3 regions of the Sphingomonas sp. NFX23 genome follow, and region 2 is predicted to be linked to each of the others. Evidence: predicted binding sites of a transcription regulator. Region 2 holds the regulator's gene; each other region holds the start of a gene.

Region 1 (4,587 bases), on a different contig from region 2:
ATAGGTGTCATGTGGAAGACCCGCGTTCCGATGACGAAGCTTAAACTCGATGGCGATAACAGCCTTCGAGCCGATCTTATGGGCGAACTCGCTAAACAAGATGCCGACCATAGCGCGCGTGTTACTCGGCTAGAGCAGCGGCTAGAAGATCAGCGCGGCATGTATGAAGCGCGTATCGAGTTCGAACGCGTTACGCACGCTAGCGACATCTCAACCATGCGCCATCGCATGAACAATCTAGATCAGTGCCTTACGATGCTCTTGGTTTTGATCGAAGAGAACCCGCAGAAGGCACAGGAAGCCGCTAAGCGCGTTCGGGAGATGCGAGCCAAGCAAGAGGCATCGGAAGCCGCAGAGAAGGCCACAATCGCCGCAGCACGCATTACAGCGACGGGCAACGGAACGCCGTAACGGGCTTGATCCACCTTCGGGCTTGCGGAATAATCCCGCTACCGAATCCGGGGGTGGCCATGACTGAACCCAAGTTTCCAAGCCTGTACCGCGCAGCGCTGCAACACGAACACCTTTCCGAACAGTGCGCAGACCCGAAGAAGCGGAAGGCGCATTTTGAAAGCTCGATGTGGTTCGAAGCCATATCCAATGTGTTGAGTGATCCTGAAAATGCGTGGATGCTCGAAGGACGACCACCGCCACGCCACCTACGCCTAGTGTGTATCGAGGAAGAGTGATGCAGGACCACGAACACGAAGCGACCGCGCTAGAGCTTCAAGACCGTATCGCGCGGATGTCCGATGTCGAAGTGCTAGCCGCGTATGAGGCGAGCGATGCGGAAGCGGGCGATCCTTGGCAGGACGCCTTGGCGGTGGCGATGCAGGAACGTGGCATTGACGATTGAAGGGGTGGGGCGGAAGTCTCGCCAATCGAAAGAGGCAATCGTTCTAATCGTCATCGTCTTGGGATCGCTCGGCCTATGGCTGAACCATCGGTCTGGGCAACGCGCCTTTTTGGTTCGGCACGGTCTGGATGATTACCGGGAGTTCGTTTGTAGCGGGGCTGATTGTGGACCGTATCGGGCGGGCAGGCGGCTTGCTCTTGATCGCGGATTGACGAACGGGCGTTCCTGCCCAAGCGAACCCGACGCGTACCGGCAGGGTTGCCTATCGCAGATCGCGGACGCGCTAGCTGATGGCGCTCCCGATTAGTGCATCCCTAACGAGCGCATAACGACGCCTGCAACGCTTGGCACATTCGTAGCGCCGACGAACGCCGCGCTAGCGTAGATGCACTTAGCCACATCAACCGTGATCGTGATGCGATCAATAAGGCGATGGATCGGTTTATCGGGTTTGCGAACGCGTGGAACGACCGGACGCTTCACTTTTTCAGGAACCGTTGGTTTCATCGCAACGAACTCGAACGGAGCAATGAACGCATTAACGCTGGTAAGAGCCGGAATAGCAGGAACGCCAACCTAAAGGACAATGCCAACATAAACGACGAAGTTAGCGAAAAAGCCAACGAACAGGACAACGACCATTTTAACGACCAAAACAATAATGTTGACCGCACCGTCAACATAACCGTAATAACAGCCAATCGGACTGTCATAGCCGAACAAGCAGCCGAAGTAGCTGGCGCAGGCAAAGTGGCAGTATAAAGGATATCGCGTTCGTAGCGCATAGCGCGGCCTTTCACCAAATCAGGTGTTATTGTGTAACATTCGCCGGTTTTTCTACCGGCGATTGGGTCCACCCCCGAACGCAACTCAGAGACTTTGCGACAAAGCGTGCCAAACAGCAAGTAGCTGACGGGTTTGCCAGTGGCTCGCTTCGTCGTGTTCGGGTGCGGCTTGGTCGAGCGGAATATTCGCGACGCGTGAACTTTCGCGGAACACGGAAAGCGCAAGGGGGTAAAACCGGAACGAAAAATCATTTCGAGACGGGCGGGTATCTGATGGATGCGCCATCTAATCGCCTAGAGGGCTGGTGTTCCCTATCTGTTCCTGTAAGATCGGGGCATGGAACAGCACCCGATTCTTGAGAACATCGCCCGTTTCTCGGTTTACGAGCTACAGGTGATCCTATCGCAGTCCGTCGAAGACGGTCCCGAAATCCTGCTAAAGCCGCTTGAAGCAGAGCTACGGCGGCGCGGGCATGATCCTTACCAGACGGTCCAATAGCCGTGGGCGGCATCATCACAGCCGAACGGATCGCCGAACTTATCGAGGATGCTCCCGCGTGGGCGCTGGTAGGGCTTACCGCGCCACGAGAAGGCTTGCGGGCAGATGCACGGCTCGAACTCGCGCAGCATGTCTATTCGGCATTGTTTCCGGTGAATGTCGAGGCGGCGCAAATGGCGTTGCCTTGGTAACCCCATGGGCAACACGCGTTTCAGGACGCTAGGGGGCTTCGCCAAGCATGAAGCGAATGTCGGCTGCATCTGTGGCCAGTGCGGGCGCAAGGGCGTCGTTCACCGCGATATCTTGGCGCGATGGTGTTTCGTAAAGCGGTTGAACTCGGCGCTCGAATGCCTGCCGGGATATCTTCGGTGCAGCGCGTGCGGTGCAAGGCCATCGCGGATCGTGCCAACTCCAAATCCGCCTAGCTTTCCGAACTACGGGCGGGACGAACGCCACTGGAAACGGTTGCAGCAGCGATTGCGCGGGTAGGGGGCTTTCTAAGCTGTTCGGTTCGTCATAGCCTCCCATGATGGACACGAAGCAACAATGATCCCGCTAGCGTTAGTCTTCGCATTCGTCGGCTACAGACGACCTCGCCTTACTTGGCTGAAAGCACTTTGCGTTGCGTTGGCGGCGGTCGTCGCGGTCATGTTCGTGGCCAACGGCATGCAGCGAACCGCGCTCGCCCAAGGCGCGGCGCTAAGTGTGTCGCCTTCTAGCTACGCTTTCATCTGGTGCTACTCGGCAGCGGTGATCGCGCTAGGACTATTCGTAGGCATCCTGATCGGACGCTGGCGCGGGCGGGGCTAGCGCGAAAAACGCGGTTTTGCGTGTGCGCCACATGCTTGCATTTGGGTAAAGCTCGCGCATTCGGATATCGAGAAGCTTTTTGGGCGCAAGTGAACGGCTTACGAATTTTGCTCTATGGTCATAGTAAAGGTCCCGGAACCGCCGGGGAACGACCGCTTCCGCCCACTTTCGGACGTTCTGCCTACCGACGAGGTTTCCCAACAACAGAGTTAGGCATCCACCTCAGCGGGATCGTAACGGAAAAGGATTGCCGTCAGCATTCGTCGAAGGCTGCGCCAATACGGTCGGCGAGCGACCGTTGCTTCACGATCTAAAAGTGCGTCGAACCATTCCGATCTAGGTCCGAAAAGATAGGCGTTTCGGGCGGTCGCGGAGACGAAAACGCCTTTTGACCACGCGTTCGAATAATAGACGAATCCGTCACCTGCACGGTCAAACGCAGTACTGCCGATGTGCGGATATCGGTCAAACATTGCCTGACCCTACACGGAGGGACGGCAGCTAACCAGCCGTTCGCTCCCCAAAGCGGACGGTCTGCATCCCTTCCCATTCCGAACGTTCACCGTCAGCACGTGCGGTTGCAATTGTGGCCTTAACTTGGGTGAAACTTGCGCGGCCACATCGGAATGCTGTCCGGCCGTAAACGCCCGGCGCGCGCAAGATACTCAAGGTAGATTCGGCGAACAAATGCGGGCTTTCGCTCCTACCGTTGCGCCGACGGAACAACCTGTTCTTCCGGGTGTTTTCCGGACAGTAACAGGGAGAGTATAATGTCAGATTACCGCACCACCGATACCGTCGTCGTGAAACGCCGCGGCCCGGGTACCACGATCGCCATCGTCTTGCTCGTCATCGTCGTGATCGTCGGCCTGCTGTTCGCCACCGGCTTCTGGAGCGCGAACGTCACCAAGAGTGGCGCGCTTCCCGAGGTCTCGGTCAAGGGCGGGGCATTGCCCAAGGTCGACATGGACTCGAAGGAAGTCGTCGTTGGAACGTCGAAGACCAAGGTCGAAGTCCCGAAGGTCAAGACCGAGACGGAAACCGTCGACGTTCCGACGATCGGCGTGAAGGACAATGGCGAGAAGTAAATCGCGCCTCGCGTAATGGAAAAGGCCTCTGCCGGTTGGCGGAGGCCTTTTTCGTAAATGCGTCAATTCGATCGCTATAGCGTGGCGCCGCTCTACTTCCCGTGGTGAATGGCGGGTGAGGGCATGGCGCTTTTTTCTTAATGGGGGCACAGCGTCGCAAATGGACGCACTCTCTCTATTCGGCCTAGCCGCGGTATCGTTCACCCTGCTATGCTACGCTAAGGAAGCCGGTTCGCACTGGTGGACGCTCGGCTTCGCATTCGGCTGCGTGCTCGGGTCGATCTACGGTTTCCTCCAGGGTGCGTGGCCGTTCGGGGTGGTCGAGCTGATCTGGACGGTCGTCTCGTTCCGCCGCTGGCTCAAGATGCGCCAAGCCGTGCCGCCTGCCGCGGAACCGCTCGCTTGACACTGCGTTAGCGCGCGCCTATTCGAACTCTCCCCGACACGACGGTTCCGGCGGCGCTTGTTTGCGTTCGTCGCTATCGTGCGTTTCGGTTCATCGCTAAGAGATGGGGTCTGTGCAGCCATGCCGGACCTCGTGGAGCAGGA
Region 2 (4,587 bases):
CACCAGCGACCTCATCCCCCTCTGCCACCCGCTCCCGCTCACGAAGGTGGAAATCGACTTGGTCGTCGACGAAACCGGCGTAACCGCCACCGCCACGGCCTCGACCGAAGGCAAGACAGGCGTCGAGATGGAAGCTCTGACGGCTGCCACGGTAACGCTCCTGACGATCTACGACATGGCCAAAGCGATCGACAAGAGCATGGTCCTCACTGACATCCGCGTCCGCGCAAAGTCCGGCGGCAAATCCGGCGACTGGACCGCCTAAAACAAAACCCTCGCCCCAAAGGGGAGAGGGAAAGACGCCAAAGGCGGCGAGGGTGAGGGCAAGCCAAGCAGAACGCGCCTAGCTTTCAGTCATCATCGATAGACCAGTCGTGGCTCTCGACGATCGTAGACTCAACTGGTCGCCCCGCCGCATCCAGCGAAGGGTCATACCGAAACCGCTGCTCGATCAACCGACAGGTCAGTGCATCAAGCTCCCGGCTCCCGCTAGACCGAGTCACCCGACACCCCGACACGCGCCCATTGGTTTCAACCACGTACCGCACGAATACGCGCCCTCTGATCCCGGTCTCCGCACCGTCATCCGGATAATCCGAATCCTTCAACCGCCCCTTTCGCCACCGCGGCGGCGTCTCCTCGCCACCCCCGCCGTCGCCATCGCCATATCCCCCACTCCCGGTGCCATTGCCGATCCCCCCACTCCCGGTCCCCGGCCCGCGAATATCCGAAGCCCCCGCCGTCGCCTGCGCCCCCACTCCAGCCTTCTCCGCAACCACGACAGGCGGCGGCACCACAACCGGTACCACCGGAGGCGGCGCCACCACCTCGGTAGCCTTCGACTTCAAATTAGGAGGCGACGCAGCCCCCTCCGGCTTCCGGCTAGGCGAAGGCCGAGGCCTCACCTTCTCCTCGGGCGGCGGTGGCGGACGCGGCGCCGCATCGAACACCTTCAACGCATCACTCACCGCCGCCGACATCGGCACCACCAGCCCATTGAGCAGGGCATAGCCCAGCACCCCCGGCAACAGGACAGCACCCACCGCCGCCCCGATCCTGTCTCTCGCCCGAGGCTGATTGCGTGTCATCATGCTGATCTGGTGTCTCTTTCCCCCAAACAAAGCCCCGCAAGCGATGAACCCGCGCTGGCCGAGCGTGCGAAGAGGTGATCGACGACTATCCCGAACTCCGCGTCGGGCCGCGGAGAAAACAGTGGAGCACTATCAACACCACCCCGGCGAAGGCCGGGGCCCAGTTGGGAAAGCCGCGGTAATTCAACGCGACCGCCCCGCCCAACCCTGTTTCCCCGCGAAGGCGGGGACCCAGACTGGACTCCCGCCCCTCGAGGCAGTGGCTGCGCCGATCGCCCCGCCGTCCTGCCGCAACCCCAACAACACCTGTCCTACGTTCCAAACCCATGGCAAAGCGCCAGATACGCCAAAACTCACCCCCTCCCGCCGGACCTTCTACCGGACGAGACCGTTCCAAACCTGAATCTCAGAACCGCACCCGCCAAATGTCTCCCAGCGTGTGAACTTCCTGCACTTCCAGCAGGAAAACCACGTAATATCAGAGCCAAAAGCATGACCCTAGTCCCCGTCGCCGAAGCCCAGTCCCGCCTCTTCGCCATGGCCCCCCGCGTCGGCCACGAGACCGTGACGCTACGCGAAGCCGCCGGCCGCTGGGCCGCCGAGGACATCCTCGCCCGCCGCACGCAACCGGCAGCAGACCTCTCGGCGATGGACGGCTACGCGATCCGCTACGCCGACCTCCCCGGCCCCTGGACCGTCATCGGCGAAAGCGCAGCCGGCCGCCCCTTCGCAGGCCATGTCGCCCCCGGCCAAGCCACCCGCATCTTCACCGGTGCCGCAATGCCCGACGGCGCCGACACCGTCATGGTCCAGGAAGAAGCCCAGCGTGATGGCGAAACCCTGATCCTGGCCGGCGAAGGCCCCCCGACGCTCGGCCGCAACACCCGCCGCAAGGGCCTCGATTTCTCCACCGGCACCCGCCTGATCGCCGCGGGCGATCGCCTCAGCCCCGCGCGCATCGCCGTCGCCGCAACCGGCGGCCACGGCAGCCTCACCGTCAACCGCCGCGTCCGCGTCGCCGTCGCCGCCACCGGCGACGAACTCGTCCCCCCCGGCTCGACCACCGACGGCGTCGCGCTTCCCGAATCGAACGGGATTATGCTCGCCGCGATGCTCGCCGACATGCCCGTCGACATCATCGACCTCGGCATACTCCCCGACAATCTCGAGATCCTCCGCGAAGCCTTCGCCAGCGTCGAGGCAGACCTGCTAGTCACTACCGGCGGCGCGTCGGTCGGCGACCACGACCTCGTCCGCCCGGCAATCGAAGCCGCCGGCGGCACCATCGACTTCTGGCGGATCGCCCTGCGCCCCGGCAAGCCGATGATGGCCGGCCGGATCGGCGAGATGATGGTACTCGGCCTCCCCGGCAATCCGGTCTCCGCGTTCGTCACCGCGACGTTGTTCGTCAAACCCGTCGTCGCGCACATGGCCGGCGCTAGAGACCCGCTCCCCCAGTCGACCCACGCGCTGCTCGGCGAAGACCTGCCCGCCAACAACGCCCGCACCGACTATCTCCGCGCCGAACTGCGCGACGGGAAAGCCTATGCCTCGACGATACAGGACAGTTCGATGCTGCTGACACTCGCCCGCTCGACCTGCCTCATCGTCCGCCCCGGCAACGCTCCCGTCGCGAGGACCGGCGAATCGGCCGAAATCCTCGTAATCGCGTGATACGGACGCTTGACGGCGTTAGTTATGTTCCATAGAAGTTCCCAGTCTGTTCCGGACGGAGAACCGCCATGCTCACGCGCAAGCAGCACGAACTCGTCTGCTTCATCAACGATCGCCTCAACGAAACCGGCGTCTCGCCGTCGTTCGAGGAGATGAAGGACGCGCTCGACCTCAAATCGAAGTCGGGCGTCCATCGTCTGATCAGCGCGCTCGAGGAGCGCAACTTCATCCGCCGCCTGCCGAACCGCGCGCGCGCGCTCGAAGTGTTGCGCATGCCCGAACGTGCGGAGAAAAAGGCGCCGTCAAAGGCATCGAACGTCAAGGCAGCTCCCGCCGCCGCGACCCCGCAACCGGCCAACGACGTCATCGAGATTCCCCTCCACGGCCGCATCGCTGCCGGCGTCCCGATCGAGGCGTTCGAAGGCAGCACCATGCTAGCCGTCCCCGCCGCGCTGCTCGGCACCGGCGAACACTACGCTCTCGAAGTCTCGGGCGACTCGATGGTCGAAGCGGGCATCCTCGACGGCGACTACGCCCTGATCCGCCGCACCGAAACGGCGAGAGACGGCGAGATCGTCGTTGCGCTGATCGAAGACAGCGAAGCCACCCTCAAATACTTCCGCCGCGAAGGCGCCATGGTCCGCTTAGACCCGGCAAACCGAGCCTACGACCCCCAACGCTACGCCCCCGCCCAGGTCCGCGTCCAAGGCAAACTCTCCGGCATCCTCCGCCGCTACGACTGAGTCGCGGAGACCGACCTGCGTTATCATCGCGCAGGCCGGTCTCTGTTTTAGCTGCTTAGGAAAAGTGCCCGCTCAAGCTGGTGAGCCAAGTCGCTCTCTCCCGCTAGCGACAGCGACCGGTCTGATCGGCAAATTAAGCGATGTACTCGGAGTTGTCCGAGACAGTTCTTCGATATGCCCAAGCAAAGACCGCCAAGCGTCCGGAAGACTCTGTCCCGCTTCGATGCATAAGCGCGACCTCGACTCGAACCCTAAATATCTGTGCCTCCGCGCCTTTGCGCGAACATATCGCCATCTGCCCCCCGCGCAGCCGAAGAATTGGTTCGCGCGGAGACGCGGAGGTGTTGCGTTCGGGGAGGGATGAAGCTGTTCCAATGCCTTCGGTAGTGAGACTGAACAATAGCCAGCCCGATTCATCCATCGTATCAAAATTCTCCGCGGCTCCGCGTCTCCGCGTGAACAAATTCTTCGCACTGCGATCGCAGGTGATGACGGATGATTTTGTTCACGCGAAGGCGCAAAGGCGCGAAGATGTGGTGCTTAGATTGGCGTCTATTTGTCTTCGCAGACCACGGAAAAACCGACGTCGGCTCATCGTTCATGAAGGTGTGAAGGTCTCCCGAATCGCATCACCTTCGCAACTGTGCGCCTTCACGTGAACATTTCTACTTTTGACGGCCTCGGCTGGCACGAAACGCCGGCGCAGTACCGTGAAACCGGTCATAGCGCGGCCTGAACGAATGCGCGGTGCGTTCGAGGAGAGGCGGATCGCGCCAAGGGTGACGATCACCTGCGTTCAGGATGGTCACGACTGTCCCGCTCCCCAAGGTCAGCGCGACGCCCCCCGTACGCCGGAGTACACGACGATCCAGTTTCAACCACCGCGGTACACACCGTCTCGGCAGACCGCGTTCGCTGACGACAATATCGGCGCCCTGACAGGCGGCGATGAACTCAGCAATCGGAACCATATAGGCGCTGCGCGTCGCAAGTATCCGCCACATCTGCCCACGCGCGGCGATATCGGTGACGCACAGATCGCGGCTGCACCGGGCATCGGGTTGGTCCGCGAGCAGGAG
Region 3 (4,587 bases), on a different contig from region 2:
GCTCACGGAAATGCCCTGCGTCCCTGCCTGCGAAACGATGCGTTCGCGCAGGGACGGGGTCTCGATCGTGCCCGGGCACACGCAGTTGCAGCGGATCCCGCGGCCGACGAAATCGGCTGCCACGGCCTTGGTCAGCCCGACCACCGCCGCCTTCGATGCGCCGTAGGCGTAGCGGTTGGGGATGCCCTTCACGCTCGACGCGATGCTGCTCATGTTGACGATCGCACCGCCGCCGCGCGCGAGCATGCCGGGCAGGAACGCGCGGGTCATGCGGTGCATCGCGTGGACGTTGAGGTCGAACGACAGCATCCAGTCGTCGTCGCTGCCCTGGAGAATATCGCCCGCCGCGACGAAGCCGGCGACGTTGGCCAGAATGTCGATATCGCCGATCGCGGCAGGCAGCGCGGCAATCGCGCTGGCGTCGAGCAGGTCGACGACCAGACGTTCGACGCCGTCGATCGCCTGCAGCGTATCGCCATCACGATCGAGCGCAAAGACCCGTGCGCCCTCGTCACGGAAGCGTTCTGCGGTGGCGCGGCCGATGCCTTGTGCCGCCGCGGTCACTACCGCGGTCTTGCCGGACAGTCTCATTCCATCTCCTGCGCGTCGTTGTGCGTTTTGTTGGTTTTATTAGTCAAAGTGACTTTTGAAAAGGGGCGGCGACGCTATTGTCGCGGGAGTACGCCGTATCGAAGGAGTTTCCGTGACGTATCGCATCGTGACCGCGCTGGACCTCGTCGACGACGCAGCCCTGATCGCCGCCTATCGCGAACGCCACGCGCCGGGCGCCGTGTGGCCCGAGGTCGTGCGCGACATCGTCCAGCGGGGGTATCGAGAGATGGAGATCTGGCAGATCGCCGACCGGCTCGTGATGATCGCCGAGGTCGAAGACGATTTTCCATGCGCGGCCGACCCGGCGTTGCAGCCGGTCGTCGCGTCCTGGGAGACGGCGATGGACGTGTATCAGAAGCCGATCGACGCGACCGGGCCGAAATGGGCGGTGATGGAGCGGATATTCTCGCTCGCCGATCAGACCGCCGGCTGATCCGTCCTTCTCCTCAGGTCGTTAGGGCGTGAGCGTCACGAAGCTGTCCATTACGCGCTTGCGGCCCGACTGTTCGAAATCGATCTCCAGCTTGTTGCCTTCGATCTCGGCGATCAGCCCGTAGCCGAACTTCTGGTGGAACACGCGCATGCCGAGCGACAGGTCGTCGCGGCCCTTGTTGCCGAGGCTGATCGCGCTGGAGCGGCTTTCGACGACGCGTGCGGGTTTGGTGGAGAAGGTGCTGCCGGTGCCTGATGCGCGCTGCCAGCCGGGACCGCGACCGGTGCCGCGCGCGACGTCCGCGAACGGATCGGCGCGGTCGGACCAATTGGCCTGCCAGAGGCTCGCGCCGCCGGACATCGTGGTTTCCGTGTCGATGTGTTCGGCGGGGAGTTCGGCGACGAAACGCGAGGGGATCGACGAGTTCCACTGGCCGTAGATGCGGCGATTGGCAGCGTGGATGATCACCGCAAGTCGGCGTGCACGCGTGATCGCGACATAGGCGAGACGACGTTCCTCCTCGAGGCTCTTCACGCCGCCTTCGTCCAAAGAGCGCTGCGACGGGAACAGGCCTTCCTCCCAGCCGACCAGGAAGACCGTGTCGTATTCGAGGCCCTTGGCGGCGTGAATCGTCATGATCGTGACCTGCGGGTCCTGCGCGCCGCCCTCGTTGTCCATCACGAGGCTGACATGCTCTAGGAAAGCGCCGAGCGAGTCGTACTCCTCCATCGCGCGGACGAGCTCGCTGAGGTTCTCCAGGCGGCCGGTCGCCTCGACCGACTTCTCGGCCTGGTACATCGCGGTGTAGCCGCTCTCGTCGAGCAACTGGCGGGCGAGTTCGGCGTGCGGCAGGCTGGTCGCCATGTCGCGCCAGCGGGCGATGTCGCCGACCAGTCGGCCGAGCGACTTCTTCGCCGCGCCGGTCAATTCGTCGGTGTCGAGGATGCGCGCGGCGGCGGTCGTGAGCGGCGTGCCGGTGGCGCGGGCGAGCTGATGGATGCGCGCGACCGCCTTGTCGCCGAGGCCGCGCTTGGGAACGTTGACGATGCGTTCGAAGGCGAGGTCGTCCGCGGGCTGGTTGACCACGCGGAGGTACGCCAGTGCATCGCGAATTTCGGCGCGTTCGTAGAAGCGGAAGCCGCCGACGATCTTGTACGGCATGCCGATCGCGATGAAGCGGTCCTCGAACTCGCGCGTCTGGTGCTGCGCGCGGACCAGAATCGCGACCTCGTCCAAGGACTTGCCGGAGCGGCGGACGATGTCGATCTCCTCGCCGACCCGCCGCGCTTCCTCGGGGCCGTCCCAGACGCCAATGACCTTGACCTTCTCGCCGACGTCGCGCTCGGTCCAGAGCTGCTTGCCGAGCCGTCCGCCATTGTTGGCGATCACGCCCGACGCGGCGCCGAGGATGTGCGGCGTGCTGCGGTAATTCTGTTCGAGGCGGATCACCTTCGCGCCCGGGAAGTCGCGTTCGAACTTCAGGATGTTCTCGACCTGCGCACCGCGCCACGAGTAGATCGACTGGTCGTCGTCGCCGACGCAGGCGATGTTCTTGCGTTCTTGCGCGAGCAACCGCAGCCAGAGATACTGCGACGAGTTGGTGTCCTGATACTCGTCAACCATGATGTATTTGAAGCGCTGCTGATACTGCGCGAGCACGTCGCGGTGCGTCTTCAGGATCACCAGCATGTGGAGCAGCAGGTCGCCAAAATCGCACGCGTTGAGCGCGATCAGCCGCGCCTGGTATTGCTGGTACAGTTCGCCGCCGCGACCGTTGGCATAGCGTTCGCTCTCGCCCGCATCGATGTCCGCGGGGACGAGGCCCTTGTTCTTCCACTGGTCGATCAGCCCGGCGAGGCTGCGCGTCGGAAAGCGCTTCTCGTCGATGTCGGCGGCGAGGATCAGTTGCTTTAACAACCGCAGCTGGTCGTCGGTATCGAGGATCGTGAAGTTCGATTGGAGCCCGACCAGTTCCGCATGGCGGCGCAGCATCTTGGCCGCGATCGCGTGGAAGGTACCGAGCCACGGCATCCCTTCGACCGCATCGCCGACCAGGCGACCGACGCGCTCGCGCATCTCGCGCGCGGCCTTGTTGGTGAAGGTGACGCTGAGGATCTCCGACGGCCACGCCTTCTTGGTGAAGATCAAGTGCGCGAGCCGTGCGGTCAGCGCCGCGGTCTTGCCCGTGCCGGCGCCGGCGATGATCAGGACGGGCCCGTCGGTGGTCAGCACCGCCTCGCGCTGCGGCGGGTTGAGACCGCGCAGATAGGGAGGCTCTGCTTGCGGCGCGGACGTTTGGGCGATCTGGTTCACCGGTGAACAGGTAGGGAACGGGGGGCGATGGGGCAAGCGGGTATGACTTGCGCGGTTCGACGATACGTGGAACAAGTTGAGAACATAGAGGGAGGCGGGCATGCTGGCGGGACGATGTCATTGCGGATCGATCAGCTATGTCGCGGAGGGCGAGCCCGAGCATCACGCGCTGTGCCATTGCGGCGATTGCCGGCGAAGCGCGGGAGCGCCGATGGTAGGCTGGATCGCATTCAGATCCGAACAGGTGACCATCTCGGGCGATCCGGTGACGTATGAATCGTCGGCAAGCGGTCGGCGTCAATTCTGCGGACGGTGCGGGACGGGACTATTCTATACCAATGCGGCGTATCTGCCGGGGATCATTGACGTGCAATCCTGTACGCTGGACGATCCCGAGGCGGTCGCGCCGGGTGCGCATATCCAGGTGGCCGACCGATTGGCGTGGATGGCGGATGTGGCCGCTCTGCCTGCGTTCGAGCGATATCCGGGGATGTGACCTAACGCCTCATCTAGAGTTTCGGCGCGTCGTCGGACCGTCGCCAAACCGTCGCGCGAGCGTAACGAATCACGGGTAGGGGATGCGCAGCGACGTGGTTCGTCGTCGGAGATGCCGCACCCAGAAAGGTGTCCCGACGCGCTGGCGCCGTCGCCCGCAGGCATAGCCTTGCGGACCGCAGGACCATTTGAGGAACATCATCATGAAGCTTTTCATCAGCGTCGCTTCGGCGGCGATCGTCGGCGCTTGCCTGTTTTCCACGGGTGCTTCCGCGAGTTCCGGGCGCGACCCGGTATCGGTGCGCGTGTCGCGCGCCGGGCTCGACCTGACCAGCGATGTCGGGCGCACCGCGTTCCAGCGCCGGCTGCGTTCGGCAATCGTCGGCGCCTGCCAATCGCACGGTGTTGGCCTCGCGGCGCTCGCCGACGCGCAGCAATGCCGCAAGGAGATGACCGCGGATGCGGACGTGAAGATGGTCACTTTGTTCGGCCGCAATGGCATGCAGCTCGCGAGCATCGGTGAAGCTCGGTGAATTAACTTACTCACGTCCGACGAAGTCGGTTCCGAACATCCTCCCCCGCAAGGGGGAGGTGGCGCGAAGCGACGGAGGGGGAGGACACGGAACGCACGTTGTCCTCTGCCTCCCCCTCCGTCTGGCGAGGGCCAGCCACCTCCCCCTGGCGGGGGAGGATTGTAGAGAGCGACGTCCCAAATAGGGTCGAACGATCGCTTG

The links. Region 2 encodes LexA, which represses DNA repair genes until DNA is damaged. Its sites were predicted from a motif close to GTTCCNCNCTTGTTCT; they were not measured.
Region 1: J4O76_RS22470 (DUF6771 family protein) is a predicted target of LexA. The motif match lies at 1,949-1,964, and genes of this name have one in related genera.
Region 3: J4O76_RS04630 (ATP-dependent helicase) is a predicted target of LexA. The motif match lies at 3,427-3,442, and genes of this name have one in related genera.

Annotation. Positions count from the first base shown of each region.
Region 1 is NZ_JAGEKH010000010.1:134,951-139,537, reverse strand. Features, by position in the region: gene J4O76_RS22490 (hypothetical protein) at 1-411, shown strand, start outside; gene J4O76_RS22485 (hypothetical protein) at 471-689, shown strand; gene J4O76_RS22480 (hypothetical protein) at 689-856, shown strand; gene J4O76_RS22475 (hypothetical protein) at 1,289-1,618, shown strand; gene J4O76_RS22470 (DUF6771 family protein) at 2,143-2,331, shown strand; gene J4O76_RS22465 (hypothetical protein) at 3,721-4,038, shown strand; gene J4O76_RS22460 (hypothetical protein) at 4,199-4,444, shown strand.
Region 2 is NZ_JAGEKH010000004.1:111,308-115,894, reverse strand. Features, by position in the region: gene moaC (cyclic pyranopterin monophosphate synthase MoaC) at 1-265, shown strand, start outside; gene J4O76_RS11540 (energy transducer TonB) at 351-1,091, opposite strand; gene glp (gephyrin-like molybdotransferase Glp) at 1,584-2,765, shown strand; gene lexA (transcriptional repressor LexA) at 2,834-3,508, shown strand; gene J4O76_RS11525 (ComEC/Rec2 family competence protein) at 4,174-4,587, opposite strand, start outside.
Region 3 is NZ_JAGEKH010000002.1:168,471-173,057, reverse strand. Features, by position in the region: gene J4O76_RS04640 (SDR family oxidoreductase) at 1-591, opposite strand, end outside; gene J4O76_RS04635 (L-rhamnose mutarotase) at 704-1,045, shown strand; gene J4O76_RS04630 (ATP-dependent helicase) at 1,067-3,349, opposite strand; gene J4O76_RS04625 (GFA family protein) at 3,459-3,854, shown strand; gene J4O76_RS04620 (UrcA family protein) at 4,057-4,386, shown strand.